4 regions of the Pseudomonas solani genome follow, and region 2 is predicted to be linked to each of the others. Evidence: predicted binding sites of a transcription regulator. Region 2 holds the regulator's gene; each other region holds the start of a gene.
The links. Region 2 encodes FliA, which starts transcription of late flagellar genes. Its sites were predicted from a motif close to CTAAAGTTTNNNNNNNNNNNGCCGNTAA; they were not measured.

Region 1 (5,835 bases), 480 kb from region 2:
CGGCGGCCTTCAGCTGCTGCTGGAAGCCGGCCCAGGGGCCGGTGTCTTCGGCCGGCCACAGGGGCAGCGGCTGGGCGCCCAGGTCGATGACGCTGGTGTGGGCTTCGTTGGCCAGTTGCAGCTCCACCAGGCGTTGGCGGATGAAGCGGGCGACCTTGCCGGACTGGCTGTTGGCACGGCTGGAGCCGGCGACGATGGCGTAGTTGAGCATCTCGGGTTTCCTTTCTGAGGGATGGCGCAGGCTAGCTGGCAGCGCAGCGGCGGACAAGCACCGGCGCGTCAGCGCGGCGGGCAAATGGTGACAGGGGCGGTGCTCGCCAGGAACCGCGAACGCGGCCCCTGGCACGGCGTCAGACGCGGAACTGGTCCATCAACCCTTGCTGGTGGTTGGCCAGCCTGTTCAGCGCCTGGCTGACCTGGGCGGATTCCTGGGCCTGGCCGGAGAGGGACTCGGTGACGTCGCGGATGGCGGCGACGTTGCGGTTGATCTCCTCGGCCACCGCGCTCTGTTCCTCGGCGGCGCTGGCGATCTGCAGGTTCATGTCGGTGATCACCGCCACGGCATCGCCGATGCGTTGCAGGGCGGCGACCGCGTGTTCCACCTGCTCGACGCTGCCCTGGGCCTGGCGATGGCTGCTGTGCATGGAGCCGACCACCTCGCGGGTGCCGTGCTGCAGGCCTTCGATCACCTGGCGGATTTCCTCCACCGAATCCTGGGTGCGCTTGGCGAGGTTGCGCACCTCGTCGGCGACCACGGCGAAGCCACGCCCGGCCTCACCGGCACGGGCCGCTTCGATGGCGGCGTTGAGGGCCAGCAGGTTGGTCTGCTCGGCGATGGCGCGGATCACCTCCAGCACCGAGCCGATCTGCTCGCTGCTGCTGGCCAGGCCCTGGACTTCTTCCATGGCGGCGCTCATTTCGCTGGCCAACTGCTCGATGGCGCTGGTGGTCTTGCCGATCACGCCCAGGCCCTCGCGGGTGGCGTGGTCGGCACCGCGCGCGGCTTCGGCGGCCTGGGCGGCGCTGCGGGCGACGTCCTGGGCGGTTGCGCTCATCTCGTGGGAGGCGGTGGCGACCTGGTCCACCTCGCGGTACTGCTGCTGCATGCCGGCGCTGGTCTGGCTGGCGATGGCGGCGGATTGGTCGGCGGTGCTGCGGGCGTCCTGCACCGAGCGCTTCACGTCGGCGATGACCGGTTGCAGCTTGTCGAGGAAGCGGTTGAACCAGCCGGCCAGCTCGCCCAGTTCGTCCTGGCGGGCGTATTCCAGGCGGCGGGTGAGGTCGCCCTCGCCACTGGCGATGTTCTTCAGCATGGCGGCGACCCCGAGGATCGGCCGGGTCACGCCCAGGGCGGTGAGCCACATCAGCAGCAGGCCGACCACGGCGGCGGCGAGGCCGATCAGGGTGGCGGTCAGGCTGCTGGCGGCGCTTTGCTCATCGAGCTGCGCTTCGAGCTTCAGCGCCGGGCCCAGCAGGACCTTGTCCGGCACCTCCAGGAGCACGCTCCAGGCGGCGCTGGTGGGGATCGGCTTGAACGGCTGCATGACGCGGAGAATGCCTTCGCGGTCGATCTCGGCGGGTTTGCCGGCGCTGACCACCGAGGCGATCTCGCCGGCGTCGGCGCCGAAGGCCTTGTCCAGCTTGAGGCTGAGCTGCGAGGCGTCGCGACTGTGGCCGGCGAGCAGGCCGATGGGGCTGATGATGCTGACCTGGCCCTGGCCGTCGTAGAGGTCCTTGCTGCCGTCGACGCTGAGCTGCTGGAGGCTGTCCAGGCTGATGTCCAGGCCCATGACGCCGACCACCTTGCCGTTCAGTTCCAGGGGGAAGGCGATGCTGGTCATCAGCACCTTCTTGCCACCGACGTCGTCGTAGTAGGGCTCCAGCACGCAGGAGTCACGGGTCTTCAGCGGGCAGGTGTACCAGGTGTTGTAGGGCATGCCGTTGGCCATGGGGCTGCTGTCGCCGAGCAGCTCCTCGGTCATGGATTCCGACTCCAGCTTGCCGGGGGTGGATTGCGACCAGTAGAGGGAGAAGCGGCCCTTGTCGTTGCTGCCCAGCTCGGCCTGGTCGATGAACAACTCGTCCTTGCCGTCCAGGGCGTTGGGCTCGAACACCAGGTAGAGGCCGAGCAGATTGGGGTTGGCCTCGAGGCTGGTCTTCACCTGGCGGGTCATGTCCTCGCGCAGGTCGAAGGCGTCGAGGAAGCGTTTCTCGGCCTGGTCCTTGAGGAACAGCACCTGGCGCGAGAAGCCCTTGCCGTACTGGTAGGTGTCCATGAAGTAGCGCTGGATGCGCAGCGCCTGCAACTCGCCGCGGGCCTGCATGCGCTGGCGCGCACTGTAGTCGAGCATCTGCGAACTGGCGGATTTCACCAGCTCGGCACTGCGTTTGGACTGGTAGAGCGAGGCACCGACCAGGAGGGTCACGATGGCCAGCAGGCAGAGGCCGGCGAGCAGGGTGATTTTCCACTGAATGGACAGGCGACTGAACGGCATGGGTCTTTCCTTCTATCTCGTCGGACTGCAAGCCGCTATCGGCGCGGCAGGGAAAAACTTGATGCGCCTGCCATGGCGATGCGGCTTCCACACGGAATGCATGGGAGCGGCGAATCTGGATGCAAATATTATGCACGGAGCGTCCAGTATTTCGCACGGCGTTTCTTTTGACAGCGCGGCGCTCATTGGGCAGAGTACGCGGCTTTTTTTGCGGGTTGACCGCAACTCGGAGCGAAGCGGATGAATGCGGTGATAGTGGCGGTTGGCATCATGCTGGTGCTGAGCCTGTGCCGGGTGCACGTGGTGATGGCCCTGGTGATCGGCGCGCTAACGGGCGGCCTGCTCGGCGGCCTGGGCGTGCAGGGCACGCTGGATGCCTTCAACAAAGGCCTTGGTGGTGGCGCGACCGTCGCCCTGTCTTACGCGCTGCTGGGGGCTTTCGCCGTGGCCATCGCGCGTTCCGGGCTGGCCCATGCACTGGCGGACGGCATCATCGGCCGTGTCGGCCGGGGTGGTGCACAGGAAGGCGCTGCGCTGAAATGGATCCTCATCGCCCTGTTGCTGTGCGTGGCCATCTCCTCGCAGAACATCCTGCCCATCCACATCGCCTTCATCCCGCTGCTGGTGCCGCCGCTCTTGTACGTGCTGACGCGCCTGCAGATCGACCGGCGCCTGGTGGCCTGCGTGATCACCTTTGGCCTGATCACCCCCTACATGTTCCTGCCGGTGGGGTTCGGCAACATCTTCCTCAACGAGATCCTGCTGGCGAATGTGGTGAAAAGTGGCGTCGACGTTACCGGTGTGAACGTCACCGAGGCGATGCTGATACCGGCGCTGGGCATGGTTTCCGGCCTGCTCATCGCGGTGCTGTTCAGTTATCGCCGCAAGCGCGTCTATGACCTGACGCTGATCGCCCAGGCCGAGCAGGTGGAGGCGAAGTACGATCCGCGCAGCCTGGCGGTGGCCGGCGTGGCCATCCTGGTCGCCTTCGTGGTGCAGCTGTGGCTGGACTCGATGATCGTCGGCGCCCTGGTGGGCTTCCTGGTGTTTTCGCTGTCGGGCGTGGTGCGCTGGAAAGAGGTCGACGACCTGTTCACCCAGGGCATGAAGATGATGGCCATGATCGGCTTCATCATGATCGCCGCCGCCGGCTTCGCCGAGGTAATGCGCGCCACCGGCCAGGTCTCCAGCCTGGTGGAGGCCTCCGCAGCGCTGATCGGCAACAGCAAGGCCATGGGCGCGCTGCTGATGCTGCTGGTGGGCTTGCTGGTGACCATGGGCATCGGTTCGTCCTTCTCCACGGTGCCGATCATCGCGGCGATCTTCGTGCCGCTGGGCGTGCAGCTTGGCTTCAGCCCGCTGGCCATCGTGTCCATCGTTGGCACCGCCGGGGCGCTGGGCGATGCCGGCTCGCCCGCCTCGGACTCGACCCTGGGGCCGACCTCCGGGCTCAACGTCGATGGCCAACACGATCACATCTGGGACACGGTGGTGCCCACCTTCCTGCATTACAACCTGCCGCTACTGGCATTCGGCTGGGCGGCAGCCATGCTTCTCTGACAGCCCCCGTGCCATCCGGCCGAACGTCGGTGTCGGCCGGGTGCTACAGCTATTCACGGGGCTGCCGATAAGCGGTCGATCCCGTTTCGTTTTCCCGGCCTGCCTCCCTTCAAGGAATGGAAATATGCGCCTGACACTCAAAACCAAGGTCCTGCTGCTGGCGCTCGCGCCGGTGATCCTCTTCGCCCTCGTACTCAGCGGAGCCGCCGCCAAGGTGCTGCTCAACCTGGCCGAAGGCGAGGTCAAGGAAACCCGCGAACGGCTGATCCAGGAGAGCCGCCAGGAGCTGCAGCACTACATGCAGATCGCCCTGGGCTCGGTCCAGACCCTCTATGACGCGTCCCCGGCCAACGACATGGCCACCCGCGACAAGGCCATCGAGATTCTCAAGAAGATCAAGTACGGCAAGGACAGCTACTTCTTCGCCTACGATTCGCAGGTGATCCGCCTGTTCCGCGGCGACAGCCCGGTTGACGTGGGCAAGAGCTTCTCGGGCCGCAAGGACGTCAACGGCGTGCCTGTCAACGACGAGTTGGTCCGGGTCGCCAAGGACGACAGCCACTACGTGTTCTACAGCTCGCCCCTACCGGGCAACGAGAGCGTGCAGGTGCCCAAGCTCGGCTACACCTACTACCTGCCCAAGTGGGACATGGCGCTCGGCACTGCGGTGAACCTCGATGGCGTGGAGGCCCAGGTGGCGGTGGTGCAGGAGGCGATCGATGCACGCATCAGCACCATCCTCACCAGCATCGCGGTGATCGCCGCGATCCTGCTGGTGGTGTTCGGCATCATCGGCACCGCGCTGAGCAACGCCTTCCTGCGTCCCCTGCAGCAGATCAAGGCCAACCTGGACGACATCGCCGCCGGTGAAGGCGACCTGACCCGCCGTTTGCCGGCCGACAGCAATGACGAACTGGGCGAACTGGCCGGTTCCTTCAACCGCTTCGTCGAGAAGATCCACGGCCTGGTGCGCCAGATCGTCGACATGACCGGCCAGCTCACCGGCCTGGTGGGGGAGGTGTCGGCCCAGGCCCATCGTTCCGAGCAGGCCATGGAGCGCCAGCGCCACGAGACCGACCAGGTGGCGACCGCGATCAACGAGATGTCCGCCGCCGCCCAGGAAGTGGCGAAGAGCGCCCAGGGTGCCGCCGAAGCCGCCCAGCAGACCGACCAGGAAGGCCAGGCGGCGAAGAAGGTGGTGGACGGCAGCATCATCCGCATCCATGCGCTGGTGGGTGATATCCGCGAGAGCGGCGTGTCCCTCGACAGCCTGCAGCAGGACGTGCAATCCATCGTCAGCGTGCTGGGGGTGATCCGCTCCATCGCCGAGCAGACCAACCTGCTGGCGCTCAACGCCGCCATCGAGGCTGCCCGTGCCGGTGAGGCGGGCCGGGGTTTCGCCGTGGTCGCCGACGAGGTGCGCGCGTTGGCCAGCCGTACCCAGCAGAGCACCCAGGAAATCCAGGGCATGATCGATCGCCTGCAGCAGGGCACCCAGGAGGCGGTGACCTCCATGCGCCGCTCCAGCGACGCCGGCGAGATCACCAGCGAGCAGGCCAACCAGGCCGGCTCCTCGCTGGACGCCATCGCCCAGCTGATCGGCACCATCAATGCGATGAACGCGCAGATCGCCAGCGCCGCCGAGGAGCAGACCGCCGTGGCCGAGGAGATCAACCGCAGCGTGCACCAGATCGCCGTCGCCGTTGACAGCGTCGCCGACGAAACCCAGCAGGGCGCGCAGACCGCCCGCAGCCTGGCCGCTCTCGGTGAGCGCCTGGGG
Region 2 (5,835 bases):
GCGCCCAGGAGCAGTTGAAGACTCTCGGCCGCATCCTCAACGTGTCGGTGACCCATGTCGATCCCGGCCAATCCCTGACCCAGGCGTTGGCCCCGCTGGCGCGCAAACGTGTGGTGCTGATTGACACCGCAGGCCTGCCGGCGACCGATCCTGCGCTTAAAATGCAGTTGGAGACCTTGGCCAGCCGTGGTGTCAAAGCCAGGAACTATCTGGTGCTGGCTGCAACGAGTCAGAGCCAAGTGCTAAAGGCGGCCTACCATAGTTATAAGCGTTGCGGTCTTTCTGGCTGCATCCTGACCAAGCTCGACGAAGCGGCGAGCCTGGGAGAGGTTTTAGGACTGGCTATCGGCCAGCATCTCCCGGTAGCCTATCTTGCTGACGGGCCTCGGATTCCGGATGACCTGCAGATCCCCCGCAGCCACCAGCTGGTGAGCCGTGCAGTGAGCCTGCAGACGCCGGAGGACCCCAGCGAAGAAGCCATGGCCGACCTGTTCGCCGGGCTGTACCAGAACCCGGCCCGCCGAGTCGGATAGAACCCCAGCCACTCCGGATGAGTGGCACGAGCCCGCCAAGTGGCCCAGTCGACGTGAGACAAGGTGTAATAAATGGGTAGTTTGCATCCCGTACAGGTGATTGCCGTAACCGGCGGCAAAGGTGGCGTCGGCAAGACCAACGTGTCGGTGAACCTCTCGCTGGCCCTCGCCGATCTCGGTCGCCGGGTCATGCTGCTGGACGCCGACCTTGGCCTGGCCAACGTCGACGTACTGCTCGGCCTCACCGCCAAGCGCACCCTGGCCGACGTGATCGCCGGCGAGTGCGACCTGCGTGACGTGCTGCTGCAGGGCCCGGGTGGCGTTCGTATCGTGCCGGCCGCCTCGGGCACCCAAAGCATGGTGCAGCTCTCGCCCATGCAGCACGCCGGCCTGATCCAGGCTTTCAGCGAGATCAGCGACAACCTCGACGTTCTGGTGATCGACACCGCCGCCGGCATCGGCGACGCGGTGGTCAGCTTCGTGCGCGCGGCGCAGGAAGTGATCGTAGTCGTCTGTGACGAACCCACTTCCATCACCGACGCCTATGCTTTGATCAAGCTCCTCAACCGCGACTACGGCATGAGCCGTTTCCGCGTATTGGCCAACATGGCACATAGTCCACAGGAGGGTCGCAACCTCTTTGCTAAGCTGACCAAAGTGACTGATCGCTTCCTGGATGTGGCCTTGCAATATGTCGGCGCGGTGCCCTATGACGAATCCGTACGCAAGGCCGTGCAGAAGCAGCGCGCGGTTTACGAAGCCTTCCCGCGCTCGAAGTGCGCCCTGGCGTTCAAGGCGATAGCCCAGAAAGTGGACAGCTGGCCCCTGCCGGCCAACCCACGCGGTCATCTGGAGTTCTTCGTGGAGCGCCTGGTGCAGCAACCGATCGCGGATTCGGCCATATGACACCCGCTAGTGGACTTCGTATGTACAACAAGGCACAGGCTAGGGATTCCCAGCACCAGCTGATCGAGCGCTACGCGCCGCTGGTCAAACGCATCGCCTACCACCTGCTGGGCCGCTTGCCGGCCAACGTGCAGGTGGAGGACCTGATGCAGGCCGGCATGATCGGCCTGCTCGAAGCCTCGAAGAAATACGATTCCAGCAAGGGCGCAAGTTTCGAGACCTATGCAGGCATACGCATCCGCGGTGCCATGCTCGATGAAGTGAGAAAAGGGGATTGGGCACCACGCTCGGTCCATCGCAACACCCGGATGGTGAGCGATGCCATCCGGAAAATTGAGGCAAGAACCGGGCGAGACGCTAAAGATCAGGAAGTTGCGGCCGAACTTGGATTGAGTCTCGAAGATTACTACGGCATCCTGAGCGACACTTTGGGCAGCCGCCTGTTCAGCTTCGACGACCTGTTGCAGGACGGTGAACATGGCGCGACGCACGAAGACACCGGAGTCACCCATCTCGAACCTTCGAATGATCTGGAAGACGAGCGCTTCCAGGCGGCGCTGGCTGACGCCATCGCCAATCTGCCGGAACGAGAGCGCTTGGTACTGGCGCTGTATTACGACGAAGAGCTGAATTTGAAGGAAATCGGCGAAGTGCTGGGGGTCAGTGAATCGCGGGTCAGCCAGTTGCACAGCCAATGTGCCGCACGCTTGCGGTCACGGCTGGGTGAATGGCGCGCGCACTGATTGGCACGCCGGTTTTTCGATTGATCGACGCCCCCGTTCTACGGGGGCGTTTAGGACTGTACGGAGGTCGATTTGGACAAGAACATGAAAATCCTCATCGTGGACGATTTCTCGACGATGAGACGCATCATCAAGAACCTCCTGCGTGACTTGGGTTTCACCAATACCGCAGAGGCCGATGATGGCACCACCGCTCTACCCATGCTGCACAGTGGCAACTTCGATTTCCTGGTCACCGACTGGAACATGCCGGGCATGACCGGGATCGATCTGTTGCGCGCCGTGCGTGCCGACGAGCGCCTCAAGCACCTGCCGGTGCTGATGGTGACGGCCGAGGCCAAGCGTGACCAGATCATCGAAGCGGCCCAGGCCGGTGTGAACGGCTATGTGGTCAAGCCTTTCACCGCCCAGGTGCTCAAAGAGAAGATCGAGAAGATCTTCGAACGGGTCAACGGCTGATGCCAGTCGCGAGGACGCCATGGACCAAAAAGATTCCCAACCGGGAGACCTTGAGTCGACCCTGAAAAACCATGCGCGCGAGCTGGTCGATACCCTTGAAAAAGGCAATTTCGGCGATGCCGTGCAACTCATCCATGAACTCAACAAAGTCCGTGATCGCGGGCTGTACCAGGAAGTCGGCAAGCTGACGCGCGAGCTGCACACCGCGATCGTCAACTTCCAGATCGACCCGCACCTGCCCCATGCCACAGAGGTTTCGCAGATCGCCGACGCCACTGATCGTCTTTCCTACGTGGTGAAGATGACCGAGAAGGCCGCGAACCGGACCATGGACCTGGTGGAGGAGAGCGCACCGCTGCTCAATGGCCTAGGCGATGAAGCCCAGAGCCTGGGAGAGGAGTGGGGGCGCTTCATGCGTCGGGAAATTGGCGCGGATGCCTTCCGCGACCTGGCCAAGCGCATCGAGACTTTCCTTGCTCGCAGTCAACGCGATACCGAACAGCTTTCGTCGAGGATGAACGACATCCTCCTTGCCCAGGACTATCAGGATCTCACCGGCCAGGTGATCAAGCGCGTCACCCAACTGGTCACCGAGGTCGAGAGCAACCTGGTGAAATTGGTACTGATGGCCAGCGATGTCGATCGCTTCGCTGGTATCCACCACGACCGTGCGGAGATCGTGGCTGAAAAAGAAAAACAAAAAGAGCCTTCCAGGGGTGAAGGTCCGCAGATCAATGCCGATAAGCGTGATGATGTCGTGTCCGGTCAGGTCGATGTCGATGATCTGTTATCCAGCCTTGGATTCTAGGGAGCAACCGAATGAGCTTCGACGCCGATGAAGAAATCCTCCAGGACTTCCTGGTTGAGGCCGGCGAAATATTGGAGCAATTGTCCGAACAGCTGGTCGAGCTCGAGAGCCGTCCGGACGATATGGATCTGCTCAATGCCATTTTCCGCGGCTTCCACACGGTCAAGGGTGGTGCCGGCTTCCTCCAGCTGAATGCGCTGGTGGAGTGCTGCCACATCGCCGAGAACGTCTTCGACATCTTGCGCAAGGGCGAACGCCGTGTGACGGCGGAGCTCATGGACGTGGTCCTGCAAGCGCTGGACACGGTCAACGAGATGTTCAGCCAGGTACGCGAGCGCGCCGAGCCGACGCCGGCCACGCCGGAGCTGCTGGCTGCCCTGGCACGCCTGGCCGAGCCGGGTGGTGACGAGGCGGCTGCCGAACCGGAGTACGAGCCCGAGCCTGAGCCCGTTGCTGAAGCCGAAGCCGCGTCCGGTGATATCACCGACAGCGAGTTCGAACAGCTGCTCAACGTGCTCGATGAGCCCGCCGCCGAGTCGAGCGTCAGCGCGGCCTCATCGGCCGCTGCCGGGGCTGACGAAATCAGCGACGACGAGTTCGAAGCGCTGCTCGACCAACTGCACGGCAAGGGCAAGTTCGTGGCCGAGCAGGCCCCTGCTGCGCCTGCCAAGGCCGCCGCCCCGGCGCCCGCGCCTGCGGCACCTGCCGGTGGCGGTGACGAGATCAGCGACGACGAGTTCGAAGCGCTGCTCGACCAGTTGCATGGCAAAGGCAAGTTCGTGGCCGCCGCTGAGGTCGAGGCCCCTGCGGTTGCCGCTCCGGCCGACAAGGCTCCTGCGGCACCTACTGCCGGCGCCGGCGAAAACATCACTGACGACGAATTCGAAGCGCTGCTCGATCAGCTCCACGGCAAGGGCAAGTTCGTTGCCGACGCCGCGGAGGCAGCCCCTGCCAAACCGGCTGCTCCGGCCAAGCCCGCTGCCGCTCCGGCCGCCAAGCCTGCCGCCGCGAAACCGGCTGCTGCTCCCAAGGCGGCTGAGCCGTCCAAGCCCGCTGCCAAGCCTGCGGCCGCTCCCGCGCCTGCCGCGGGTGGCGACAAGGCCGCGTCCGCCGCCAGCGAGGCCGAGACCACGGTACGCGTCGACACCGCGCGCCTGGACGAGATCATGAACATGGTCGGCGAGCTGGTATTGGTGCGTAACCGCCTTGTGCGCCTGGGCCTCAACAGCGGTGACGAGTCCATGGCCAAGGCCGTGTCCAACCTCGACGTGGTCACCGCCGACCTGCAGACCGCGGTCATGAAGACCCGCATGCAGCCGATCAAGAAGGTCTTCGGCCGCTTCCCGCGCCTGGTCCGCGACCTGGCGCGCAACCTGAAGAAAGAGATCAACCTCGAGCTGGTGGGTGAAGAGACCGACCTCGACAAGAACCTGGTCGAGGCCCTGGCCGACCCGCTGGTCCACCTTGTGCGCAACGCCGTCGACCACGGCGTCGAGACGCCCGAGGAGCGCGAGGCCGCCGGCAAGCCGCGCACCGGCCGCGTGGTGCTCTCCGCCGAACAGGAAGGCGACCACATCCTTCTGATGATCACCGACGACGGCAAGGGGATGGACGCCAATATCCTCCGCGCCAAGGCGGTGGAGAAGGGGCTGCTGGACAAGGACGCCGCCGACCGCCTGACCGATCTCGAGTGCTACAACCTGATCTTCGCCCCGGGCTTCTCGACCAAGACCGAGATTTCCGACGTCTCCGGCCGCGGTGTCGGCATGGACGTGGTGAAGACCAAGATTTCCCAGCTCAACGGCACGGTCAACGTGTTCTCGCAGAAGGGGCAGGGCTCGAAGATCGTCATCAAGGTGCCGCTGACCCTGGCGATCATGCCGACCCTGATGGTGATGCTGGGCAACCAGGCCTTCGCCTTCCCGCTGGTCAACGTCAACGAGATCTTCCACCTCGACCTGTCGCGCACCAACGTGGTGGACGGCCAGGAAGTGGTGATCGTGCGCGACAAGGCGCTGCCGCTGTTCTACCTCAAGCGCTGGCTGGTGCGTAACGCGGCCCACGAGGAACAGGGCGAAGGCCATGTGGTGATCCTCTCCGTGGGCACCCAGCGCATCGGCTTCGTGGTGGACCAGCTGGTCGGCCAGGAAGAGGTGGTGATCAAGCCCCTGGGCAAGATGCTCCAGGGCACTCCCGGCATGTCCGGCGCCACCATCACCGGCGATGGACGCATCGCCCTGATTCTCGACGTGCCGAGCATGCTCAAGCGCTACGCGCGCCGCGGTTGATCGTTTAGGCGGCCCTGGCGGGCCGCCTGTTAGGAGTGTTTATGGCAGTCAAGGTTCTGGTGGTTGATGACTCCGGTTTCTTCCGTCGTCGTGTCTCG
Region 3 (5,835 bases), 2.9 Mb from region 2:
TTTCCGACGGGCAGCTGAGCGTCCAGGAGTTCCACCTGGAACTGGCCCGCGCCCTGCGCCAGGCCGGCCCCTGGGGCCAGCATTTCCCCGAGCCGGTGTTCCACGGCATCTTCCAGGTGGTGCAGCAGCGCCTGGTGGGCGAGCGCCACCTCAAGCTGGTGCTGAAGACCGAATGCGGCTCGGTGCAGCTGGACGGCATCGCCTTCAACATCGACCGCGACCAATGGCCCAACCCCACCGTGCGCTGGGCGGAAGTGGCCTACAAGCTGGACGTCAACGAATACCGCGGGCAGGAGAGCGTGCAGCTGATGGTGGCGCACATCGCACCACGCTGATCGTCACCCCTGGCACGGTGATGACGGTTGTGTAGGGTGGATGACGCGTCATCCATCCACCGTGCGGGGTTTCGAGCGGCTGGTTGCGCATGGAGTGGGCGATGTTCCCCGTGCCACGTTCGACGCTGATCGCGCCGGCGGGTACAGGATGAGCAAGGGGGCGTAGGGTGGCGCTTCAGCCCACCGTTTCTCCGACCCCCAGCCATTTCGAAGTCCTGCCGAACTCCCGTGTCCCAGGCACAGCCGCGTGCCACGTTCGACGCCGCACGGTGGAGGTAAAAAGCGACCTCCACCCTACGCAGCGGTCATCTCCGCGCGTCAGCCCGGCAGTGCTGTAGGGGCGACTTCAGTCGCCAAGCGGCGCGCAGCGCCGCCGTTTCCGGGCCTTACCAGCAGTGTTCACTTGTACCGCGCCGCCGCGCTGCTGCGGGACATGTTCGGGCCGAGCTTGGTGCGGGCGCTGACCACGGCGGCCCAGTCGCCGGCGTCGGGCAGCGAGGGGATGGTGACCAGTTCGCCCTGGTCGAAGCCGGCCAGCGCGGCGTCCACCATCTCGCCGGCTTCCATGATCATGTTCGGGTCCAGGTGCGCGGCGTCGATGCCGGAGCGCTCCCAGATCTCGGTGCGGGTGATGCCCGGCAGCACGGCCTGCACCTGCACGCCCTTGGGTGCGATCTCGTGGTTCAGCGTCTGGGTCAGGCTCAGCACATAGGCCTTGGTGGCGCTGTAGGTGGCGTTGAACATCTCGGGGATCAGCGCGACCACCGAGGCGAGGTTGATGATCGCGCCTTCGCCGGCCTCGCCGAAGCGCTTGGCGGCGACCACCGAGAGGTGGGTGAGGGCGGTGACGTTGAGCTCGATCATCGAGTCGATCTGGTCCAGGTCGGCATCGACCAACTGGCCGTTCTGCGCCACCCCGGCGTTGTTCACCAGCACCTTGATGGCGGCATCGCTGGCCAGGCGCTGTTCCACCGCACGCAGGTCGGCGCGCTGGGTCAGGTCGGCCTTGAGGGTTTCCACCTTCACGCCGTATTCGCCGCCGAGGCGTTTGGCCAGTTCGTCGAGGCGTTTCTGGTCGCGGGCCACCAGCAGCAGGTCGAGGCCACGGCGGGCCAGGCGTTCGGCGTAGGTGGCGCCGATCCCGGAGGATGCGCCAGTGATCAGTGCGGTGCCCTTGAGATTGTGCGAGCTCATTGCGGTGTCTCCGGGAAGAGGGGGGGGGATGTTTATATGATGTGCGTAATTCACGATTTATATTATGACTATAATTTTAACTGTCAAGCACAGGATCAGAGTCATTCAAGCGGAGCGACGAAAGGATTCCAGGCCGCTGACCGCAAGCTGACGGGTGGCATGGCCGGTGGGCTCCGGGCTGATGAACGGCCGTGAACCGCGGCCGCGGTGGCCGGTCAATTGCCCCGTGGTCGCCAGGATGGCAGGACGCGGATGCGGGCCACGTCGACGCGGCAGCCGAGCAGGCCGCCGCTGCGTAGCCAATGACCGGCCCCCGCCGAAAGGAACTCGCCATGACCCAGCCCCGCACCCTCACCCGGCCGCGCCTGGCCACCTCGCTGATGCTCGCCTCCCTGCTCGCGCTGCCGACCCTGGGCATGGCGCGGGACTTCCAGGTCACCCGCACCGATGACGGCTTCGACGGCCTCTGCGATGCCGACTGCACGCTGCGCGACGCGGTGGAAGCCGCCAACCGCCTGGGTGGCAAGAACCGCATCGTCCTGCCCGCCGGCGTCTACGCCCTGACCCTGCCGCCGACCATGGGGGAGGAGGGCGAGATCCTCGACGAGGACCAGAACCTCAACGGTGACCTCGACGTGCGGGCCGACAACCTGACCCTGGTCGGTGCCGGCGTGGGTGCCAGCGTCATCGACGGTTCGGGCCTGGACCGCCTGCTGGAGATCGACCTCGGCGTCACCGTCCTGCTCCAGGACCTGACCCTGCGCAACGGCCACACCACCAGCAACGGCGGTGCCATCGAGAACTTCGGCTACCTGGTGGTGCGCCGTGTGGCCTTCCAGGACAACCGCGCCAGCTTCGGCTTCTACGATGGCGACGGCGGCGCGATCTCCAACCGCGGCACCCTGGAAGTCCACAGCTCGGTGTTCGAGCGCAACCGGGCCGACTTCGGCGACTCCGGCCGCGCCCTGGGCGGGGCCATCTTCAACGGCGGCCTGCTCACCCTGCGCGACAGCCTGTTCAGCGAGAACGTCACCAATGGCGACGACGTGGTCGCCCTCGGAGGGGCGCTGTTCAACACCGGCACCGCCGACGTGGCCCGCAGCGCCTTCCTCCATCACCGCGCCGACGGGCCCGGCGTGGTCATCCGCAATGACGGCAACGGCGTGCTCAGGCTGACCAACGTCACCGTCTCCGGGAAGAACGCCAACGGCGAGGGGGATTACGACGCCGTGGTTGCCAACGGCTCCGACTACCCGATGTTCGCCGGTACGCCGAGCCTGCAACTGGTCAACGTCACCATCGCCGACAACCTCACCCTCGGCCTGCTCAACCATGGCCGTCTGTCGGTTCGCAACAGCCTGATTGTCGGCAACGGCAACGAATCCATCGGCCCGGCCAACTGCGCCAATGGCGGTGATACGACGAGCTACCAGGCCAGTGGTCTGCTGCTGGGCACCGATACCGGCAACTGCACCGCCGACATCCAGGTGAACGATGCCGAGGCCTTCGCCCGGGTGCTCTACCCGCTCGCGGCCAACGGTTCCAGCCTGCCGACCCACGCCCTGCGCCCGCGCAGCCCGGCGGTGGACACCGGCGTCGGCTCCTGCACCCGGCAGGATCAGCGCGGTTCCATGCGGCCACGGGATGGCGATGGCGACGGCATGGCGCTGTGCGACCTGGGTGCCTATGAGCGGCCCAAGCCCTGAGGCACAGGCGGATTTTTTGCAAATTGTTTCAAACCTGACGCATCGATTGGAAAAAGCAATTTCAGGATCGGCCCGGTTCGGCTGATAAGACTGGAGCTGCAATCCGAATTGGCAGGGACGCTGGCGAGACCCCAACCCGCAGGTACTGCCATGTCCATACGATCCATCACCATCGCTTCGCGCGCTTCCCTGTGTTTCGCACTGATCACCCTGCTGGTGATCGTCCTCGGTGGTTTCTCATGGCAGCAGATGCATGTGCTGCGGGGGCTGAACAGGACATCGAGACCAACTGGCTACCCTCCATTCAGACCGCCAACGACATCCAGACCAGCCTGCTGCACGTCCGCCTGGAGAGCCTGCGGCTGCTGGCCAGCACCACCCCCGACGAACAGCGCAACGCGCTCGACCAGTTGCAGAGCGCGCGCCAGACCCTGACCGAGAAAAGCGAGCACTACCGCCGTAACATGATCACCAGTGCCGAAGAGCAGCGCGTGTTCGATGGCTCGGCGCAGGCCCTGCAGGCCTACATGGCGGGGTTGCAGAAGCTGATCGACCTGCAAGGCCGCGACCCCGCCCAGGCATTGCTCTGGGCCAACGGCGGCCAACGCGACCTGGCGACGACCTACCAGCAGCACGTGACCAAGCTGATCGACCTCAACGCCGCTGGCGTCAAGCGCTCGGGCGTTGCCGCCAGCGATGCCTACGACACCAGCATCAACATCGTCATCGGCTCGGTGCTGCTGGCCCTGGCGATGACCGTGGCCCTGGCCATGACCCTCACCCGCAGCATCGTGCGGCCCCTGGGCGACTCGCTGCGCTTCGCCGAATCCATCGCCAAGGGCGACCTGACCCGCACCGTCGAAGTCAGCGGCCAGGACGAGGCCACGCGCCTCAGCGAAGCCCTGCAGCGCATGCAGGAGAACCTGCGGCAGACCATCCGGCAGATTTCCGATTCCTCGATCCAGCTCGCCTCGGCGGCGGAGGAAATGACCACCGTCACCGAGCAGGGCAGCCTCACCCTGCAGCAGCAGAACTCCGAGATCGAGCAGGCCGCCGCAGCGGTCAACCAGATGACCGCCGCCGTGGAGGAAGTGGCCCGCAACGCCGCCTCGGCCTCTACCTCGGCGCGCCAGTCCAGCGAAGCGGCGAACCTGGGCAACCAGCGCGTGGCCGAAACCCTGGAGGCGATCCGCAGCCTCTCGGTGCAGGTGCAGGAAACCGAAGCCCAGGTGCAGGGCCTGGCCCAGCAGGCGGTGGACATCAGCCAGGTGCTCAACGTCATTCGTGCCATCGCCGAGCAGACCAACCTGCTGGCCCTCAACGCCGCCATCGAAGCGGCGCGGGCCGGCGAGCAGGGCCGTGGCTTCGCCGTGGTGGCCGACGAGGTGCGCGCCCTGGCCCATCGCACCCAGACCTCGACCCTGGAGATCGAGAAGATGATCGCCTCCATCCAGAACGGCACCGGCTCGGCGGTGCAGGCCATGCAGGCGAGCAACAGCCAGGCCCAGGCCACACGCCTGTCCGCCGACGAAGCCGGGCGCGCCTTGCAGGAAATCACCGAGGCGGTGGGCACCATCGACGAGCGCAACCTGCAGATCGCCACCGCCTCGGAGCAGCAGGCCCACGTCGCCCGCGAAGTGGATCGCAACCTGATGAGCATCCGCGACCTGTCGATCCAGAGCGCCGCCGGCGCCCACCAGACCACGGTCGCCAGCAGCGAAGTGGCGCGCCTGGCGGTGGACCTGAAAGGGCTGGTGGCACGCTTCAGCGTGTAAGGCGATTTCCGGGGCGACCGTAGGGGCGAACTCATTCGCCCAGCGGCGCCCCGCGCCGCCTCTCACGGTGGGAGCGAATTCATTCGCGAAACGCTTTACGGAGCGGTTTCACCATGGCCCCTCGCTGTGTTGGGCCTCGCTGCGCTTCAGCCCAGCGCTTCCCGGCATGGGAACCATCTCCCACTCCCACGGACGAACACCTGTAGGCCTCTGGACAAGCGGCCTGGCGGCGGCATAGCGTTGCCGGGCGCCGGGTTGGCGTGGTTTTCACAGCGTTCCAAGGAGTAATGGTGTTCGATCTTCTCAAGCCGATGTTGTACGTCCGGGTCTATCGCAACCGCATGCTGATCCGCGAGCTCGTGGCCCAGCGTGAGCAGGACGTGCATGCCACTTTCAGCACCGAGCGCTTGCTGGTGGGGCAGTTCAACGATGCCCGTGTCGCGCTGCGCCAGGCCATCAAGCTGATGCTGCGTGGCCAGTGGATGTCCATGGCGCCGACCATCCTCGTGCACCCCATGGAGATGATCGAAGGTGGCTTGTCCCAGGTGGAGGAGCGCATCTTCCATGAGCTCGGCGCCGGCATCGGCAGCCGCCGGGTGCGGGTGCATATCGGCGATGAGCTGAACGACGAGGCCGTGCGCCGCCAGTTGGCTGTGCGATGAGCGCGGAGCTGGTCGAGCGCTGGTTCGGCGCGGGCTTCGCCGGGCTGCACCCCTTGTTGCAGCAGCTGCACCGCCAGGGCGGGGTGCTCCAGGGCGAGGTGGAGCTGGCGACCGGCAGCGGTCTTGCCGGTTGGCTGGGTCGCCGGCTGGCGGCGAAGCTGGG
Region 4 (5,835 bases), 3.1 Mb from region 2:
GGCATAGACGGCGTCGTCGAAGTCACGGGCGTCTTCGCCATCGATGGTCACCAAAGGCAGGCCGCGCAGGTCGATGCGCTTTTCCTTGTCCTTCTCGGCCACTTCCGGTTTCAGCTTGGCGGCTTCCTTGACCACGGCCTCGGGCCATTCGTGGGGGATGTCGTAGCTGCGCAGGGCGACTTCGATCTCCATGCCCGGCGCCATGTAGTCACCCAGCACCTCGACCACTTCGCCCTGGGCGACGCGGAAGTTGCTCGGCCACTGCTCGATCTTCACCTGCACGAACTGGCCGTGCTTGGCGCTGCCCTGCTTGCCCTGGGGCACCAGCACTTCCTGCTGGATCTTCGGGTTGTCGGCCACCACGCGGGCGATGCCGCTTTCTTCGAAGAAGCGGCCGACCAGGGTTTCATGGGCGCGCTCGATCACTTCCACCAGCGCGCCTTCGCGGCGGCCACGGCGGTCGAGGCCGGATACGCGCGCCAGGGCGCGGTCGCCGTCGAACACCAGGCGCATCTGCGCGGGGCTGAGGAAGAGGTCGTCACTGCCGTCATCGGGAATAAGGAAGCCGAAACCGTCGCGGTGGCCGCTGATGCGGCCGCAGATCAGGTCGAGCTTGTCGACCGGTGCATAGGTGCCACGGCGCGTATAGATAAGCTGGCCGTCCCGCTCCATGGCGCGCAAGCGCCGACGCAGGGCCTCCAGCTGGTCTTCGGTGGTCAGACCGAACTCTTCGACCAACTGCTCGCGGTTGGCCGGGGCGCCACGCTCATCGAGACGCTGCAGGATGAGCTCGCGGCTGGGGATGGGGTTTTCATACTTTTCCGCCTCGCGGGCGGCCTCGGGATCGAGGTTTTGCCAATCGGCCATCAGAGGGGATTCACCTTTTCATTCATAGTTATGTTTGCCATCTGTCTATTGAAGCGCGAAATCCGTTCAGCGGTCAGCTTTCATCCAAGAATAATTTTTTTGCCGTCAGGGGTTTACAAGCAAAAAGTCGAACCGTATAGTTCGCGCCCACAGCGTTGCTGAGACGCTGTGAGTGCCCAGGTGGCGGAATTGGTAGACGCACTAGGTTCAGGTCCTAGCGGTGGCAACACCGTGGAAGTTCGAGTCTTCTCCTGGGCACCATTATTCAAGCGACTGAGCCTTTGGCTTGGTTTGCAGTACAAAGGGTAGCAGCACACCCTGTCGACCTGGTCGATCAAGTGCAGCAAAAAAGTCGATGAGCGATCATCGCAATGTGCCCAGGTGGCGGAATTGGTAGACGCACTAGGTTCAGGTCCTAGCGGTGGCAACACCGTGGAAGTTCGAGTCTTCTCCTGGGCACCACTCTTCAACACAAAGCCAAGCTCTGCTCGGCTTTGTGCTTTCTGGCATCCAGCCATCAGGCCTTGAACTGGCCGAGGCTGGATTTCAGTTGCGCCGCCAGCCCGTCGAGTACACGACCGCTGCTGACGGTTGCCGCCACGGCGTCCGCCGCCAGGCGCGCCTCGGAATGGATGACGTCGACCCGACCCCGCACGGCATGCGCCCCTTCGGCCTGGTGCTCGGCCGCTCGCGCCGCCGCCCTCACCGCCTCGTGCACTTCCTCCACCGCCTGCTGCACGCTCTGCTGCAGGCGCTCGCTGTCCCGTAGCGCATCGATACCCTCGGTCGCACGAGCGCGTGCCTGGGCAATGGCCGCGACCGCCTCCTTGGCGCCCTTCTGCAATGCACCGATATGCGCCTGGATATCACCGGTGGATTGCTGGGTCTTGCTGGCCAGCGCACGCACCTCGTCGGCCACCACCGCGAAGCCGCGACCACTCTCCCCCGCCCGCGCTGCTTCGATCGCCGCGTTCAACGCCAGGAGGTTGGTCTGTTCGGCGATGCCGTGGATGACCGAGAGCACCACTTCGATCTGCTCGCTTTGCCGCGCCAGGCGCTCGATCACCTCAGCGCCGTTTTGCACACGCTCTTCCAGGGTCTCGATCAGGCCACCCACCTTGCGGGCGATGGCGGCATTGTCCTGGGTCGCCTGGCGAATCTCACCAACCTGCTGCAAGGCCGTTTGCATGGCCTGGCTTTCGCCCTGGGCCTCCGCCGTCATCTGCGCCAGCGCATCGAGACTGCCGGCGACTTCATTGCGCTGGCGCTCGGCAGCCGCCGCGGCCGCCAGGCTGCGCTCGGACAGGGAGCGGATTTCACTGCCCGTGCGCACCGCCACATCCCCGGCCTCGCGGACGATGGGCTGCAGCTTGTCGATGAAGCGGTTCACCGCCGTAGCCATCTCGCCCAGCTCATCACTGCTGTCCAGACGCACACGACGAGTCAGATCACCCTCACCAGCGGCCAGGTCGTTCAGTGCAGCGATCAGCAGACGCAGGCGATTGACCACACGATGGCCGAGCACCACCGCCAGCACCAGCAATACACCGAGCCCCACCAGTACCAGGGCCAAGCCGATGCGCCAGCGCAACTCATTGGCGGCACCTTCCACCGTCTTCTGGGTGCCGGTACTCATGCCATTGGCCGCCTCCTGGGCGGACTTGAGCCGCGCCGTCAGCACCGCCGTGCTGTCGGTTGCCGCACCGGAAAGACTCTGCCCCACCAGCTCACCACCGCTGGCGATCAGCGCACTGAAGCGTGAGTCCAGCGCCTTCAACTGGTCTTCGATGGTGGCCGTGGAGACCCCTAGGCGCACCTTGCCGATCTCCACGCCATTGGGGCTGATGGAGGCTTCGACCATGTAGACGGACGGGTCGCTGGCGGCGGCGTTGAGCACCTTATCCAGCGCACGCTCGCCCTGCCCCTTGGCCAGCAGGGCCTTGATCGCGGCGTTCTCGCGATTGAGGTAACGCGTCAGGTGCTGGCCCTGGGCATCGTCATACACCACGAAGAGTACGTTGGGATTGCGCTGGGCGCGGCGGGCGAACTCGGAGAGCGTGGGTATATCGTTGTCCCACATGGCGCGTGGCGCGACCGCGGCGAGCAACTGGGCGAGATCAGTGGCGGACGCCTTGAGGTTCTCTTCCAGCGTGGAACGCAATTGCCCCTGCTCCGCCTTGAGGCGCTCGGACAGGGAGGCACTGAGGCGCTCACGGGTCTTGCTGGAAAGACTGGAAAGGCTGCCGGAAACCTCCTGACCAGCCTGCTCCAGTTCGCCCGACAGGCGGCGGGTGTCGTCACCCAGGCGCTGACCGAGATCCTCGACCAACGAGTCGACCGTGCCCCGAGTCAGGGCAACGGCCACCACCACCTGCACCAGCAGGGAGACGCCGAGAGCGATGAAAACAGGCCGCAGCAAGCGGCTTCTGAGCAGGGAAAGGATGGCGGACACGACGATGCTCCTCTACGACCGTTCTTCTTTAACGGCGACTTCAGGGATTTATAGAGCGCCAGCAAGGGCCGTGCCGCAATATTTTCTTTCGCCCATGAAAAAGGGCCGCACGAGGCGGCCCTTTTTCGAGTCGGTCGACTCAGGCGTACGGGTGGCGCAGGACGATGGTTTCGTTGCGATCCGGGCCGGTGGAGATGATGTCGATGGGCGCACCGACCAGCTCCTCGATGCGCTTGATGTAGGCACGGGCAGTGGCCGGCAGCTCATCGAGCGACTTCACGCCAACGGTGGATTCGCTCCAGCCCGGCATGTCTTCGTAAACCGGCTGCAGGCCGATGTAGCTGTCGGCGTCGGTCGGCGCATCGACCAGCACGTCGCCGTTCTGGTCCTTGTAGCCGACGCAGATACGGATGGTTTCAAGACCGTCCAGTACGTCCAGCTTGGTCAGGCACAGGCCGGAGATGCTGTTGATCTCGATGGCGCGACGCAGGATGACGGCATCGAACCAGCCGCAACGACGGGCGCGACCGGTGGTGGAGCCGAACTCATGGCCACGCTTGGCCAGGAAGGCGCCGGTCTCATCGAACAGCTCGGTGGGGAACGGGCCCGAACCCACACGGGTGGTGTAGGCCTTGGTGATACCGAGGATGTAGTCCAGGTACAGCGGGCCGAAACCGGAACCGGTGGCGGTGCCGCCAGCGGTGGTGTTGGAGCTGGTGACGAAGGGGTAGGTGCCGTGGTCGATGTCCAGCAGCGAGCCTTGCGCGCCTTCGAACATGATGTAGGCACCCTGCTTGCGCAGTTCGTGCAGGCGGGCGGCGACGTCGGTGATCATCGGCTCCAGCACTTCGGCGTAGCCCAGCGCTTCGTCGAGGGTCTTCTGGAAGTCGACGGCCGGCTCTTTGTAATAGTTCTGCAGGACGAAGTTGTGGTAGTCCAGCAGCTCGCCGAGCTTGGCGGCGAAGCGCTCGCGGTGGAACAGGTCACCGATGCGCAGGCCACGACGGGCGACCTTGTCTTCATAGGCCGGGCCGATACCACGGCCGGTGGTGCCGATCTTGGCATCGCCACGGGCCTTCTCACGCGCCTGGTCGAGGGCGACGTGGTACGGCAGGATCAGGGTGCAGGAAGGGCTGATGAGCAGGCGCTCGCGAACCGGCACGCCCTTCTCTTCCAGCTTGGTGATCTCGCGCATCAGCGCGTCCGGCGCGACAACCACGCCGTTGCCGATCATGCACTGCACGTTCTCGCGCAGGATGCCGGACGGGATCAGGTGGAGCACGGTCTTCTCGCCGTCGATCACCAGCGTGTGACCGGCATTGTGGCCGCCCTGGTAGCGCACGACAGCGGCTGCCTGGTCGGTCAACAGGTCGACGATCTTGCCTTTGCCCTCATCACCCCACTGGGTGCCCAGGACCACGACATTCTTACCCATAACACTTGTCCTCTTCGGAAGCTCGATGCCGGCAACGGCCGGCGGGAAAACCTTAGGAAACCAGGGGCGCAACCTGCCAGCGCCCGTCACGCAGGGACAGCTGGCGATCGCAGCCGACCTCCTGCGCGCTATCTACATCCTGCCCCGGCAACGCCTGGACCACGCGCTGACCTTCGCTGCGCAGCCGTTTCACAGCCTGCCAAAGGTAGACGTCATGGACGTCGGGCGCCCAGATACCAGTCGGGATTTCGTCAAGATCCATCCGCCCCAGGGTGACCAGGGTCTTCAGGTCGGTGGAGAAGCCGGTAGCCGGACGGGCACGACCGAAGTCGGCGCCGATATCGTCATAGCGACCGCCCTGAGCGATGGACTGCCCCTCGCCCGGCACGAAGGCAGCGAACACCACACCCGTGTGGTAGTGGTAGCCGCGCAACTCGCCCAGGTCGAAATACAGAGGCAGTTCGGGATAGCGGAGTTCCAGCTCGTCGGCGATGGCGATCAGCTCGTCGAGGGCGACATGCACCTCGTCCGGCGCATCCATCAGCACGCCCTGAGCCAGCTCCAGCACCTGGCGGTCGCCACACAGCTCGGCGAGTGCGCGAAGCATGGAAGCCAGTTCACTGGGCAGATCTGCGGTCAGATCAGCCACTTCGTCAACGGCCTTGCGCTGCAGGGCGTCGAACAGTTGCTGCTCCACCTCGCCCGACAGCTCGGCGGCACGGGCCAGGCCGCGGTAGATACCGACATGACCGAGGTCCATGTGCACATCCGGCACGGCCGCCAGCTCGAGCATCTCCAGCATCAGGCTGATGACCTCGACGTCACTGGCCGGGCTGGCGTCGCCATAGAGCTCGGCACCCAACTGGATGGGGCTGCGGGAAGTGGAAAGTGCACGCGGCTTGGCGTGCAGCACGCTGCCGGCATAGCACAGGCGATTGGGGCCTTCACGGCGCAGGGTGTGGGCGTCGATACGCGCCACCTGCGGGGTGATGTCGGCGCGGAAGCCCATGAGGCGACCGGATTGCGGGTCGGTCACCTTGAAGGTGCGCAGGTCCAAATCCTGGCCGGCACCGGTCAACAG

Region 1: the regulator FliA is predicted to act here: its motif matches at 2,531-2,558, upstream of PSm6_RS30735 (methyl-accepting chemotaxis protein).
Region 3: the regulator FliA is predicted to act here: its motif matches at 3,296-3,323, upstream of PSm6_RS04125 (methyl-accepting chemotaxis protein).
Region 4: the regulator FliA is predicted to act here: its motif matches at 3,348-3,375, upstream of PSm6_RS07235 (methyl-accepting chemotaxis protein).

Annotation. Positions count from the first base shown of each region.
Region 1 is NZ_AP023081.1:5,122,192-5,128,026, forward strand. It holds gene PSm6_RS23440 (NADPH-dependent FMN reductase) at 1-211, opposite strand, end outside; gene PSm6_RS30735 (methyl-accepting chemotaxis protein) at 351-2,495, opposite strand; gene PSm6_RS23450 (Na+/H+ antiporter family protein) at 2,736-4,055, shown strand; gene ctpM (methyl-accepting chemotaxis protein CtpM) at 4,180-5,835, shown strand, end outside.
Region 2 is NZ_AP023081.1:4,641,898-4,647,732, forward strand. It holds gene flhF (flagellar biosynthesis GTPase FlhF) at 1-533, shown strand, start outside; gene fleN (flagellar synthesis regulator FleN) at 606-1,439, shown strand; gene fliA (RNA polymerase sigma factor FliA) at 1,436-2,182, shown strand; gene PSm6_RS21135 (chemotaxis response regulator CheY) at 2,267-2,641, shown strand; gene PSm6_RS21140 (protein phosphatase CheZ) at 2,661-3,449, shown strand; gene PSm6_RS21145 (chemotaxis protein CheA) at 3,461-5,737, shown strand; gene PSm6_RS21150 (protein-glutamate methylesterase/protein-glutamine glutaminase) at 5,779-5,835, shown strand, end outside.
Region 3 is NZ_AP023081.1:869,758-875,592, reverse strand. It holds gene recJ (single-stranded-DNA-specific exonuclease RecJ) at 1-335, shown strand, start outside; gene PSm6_RS04135 (SDR family NAD(P)-dependent oxidoreductase) at 735-1,529, opposite strand; gene PSm6_RS04130 (CSLREA domain-containing protein) at 1,862-3,235, shown strand; gene PSm6_RS04125 (methyl-accepting chemotaxis protein) at 3,475-5,010, shown strand; gene PSm6_RS04120 (hypothetical protein) at 5,301-5,672, shown strand; gene PSm6_RS04115 (DUF4166 domain-containing protein) at 5,669-5,835, shown strand, end outside.
Region 4 is NZ_AP023081.1:1,551,714-1,557,548, forward strand. It holds gene rnr (ribonuclease R) at 1-867, opposite strand, end outside; tRNA gene PSm6_RS07225 (tRNA-Leu) at 1,042-1,128, shown strand; tRNA gene PSm6_RS07230 (tRNA-Leu) at 1,243-1,329, shown strand; gene PSm6_RS07235 (methyl-accepting chemotaxis protein) at 1,385-3,319, opposite strand; gene PSm6_RS07240 (adenylosuccinate synthase) at 3,459-4,754, opposite strand; gene PSm6_RS07245 (ATP phosphoribosyltransferase regulatory subunit) at 4,807-5,835, opposite strand, start outside.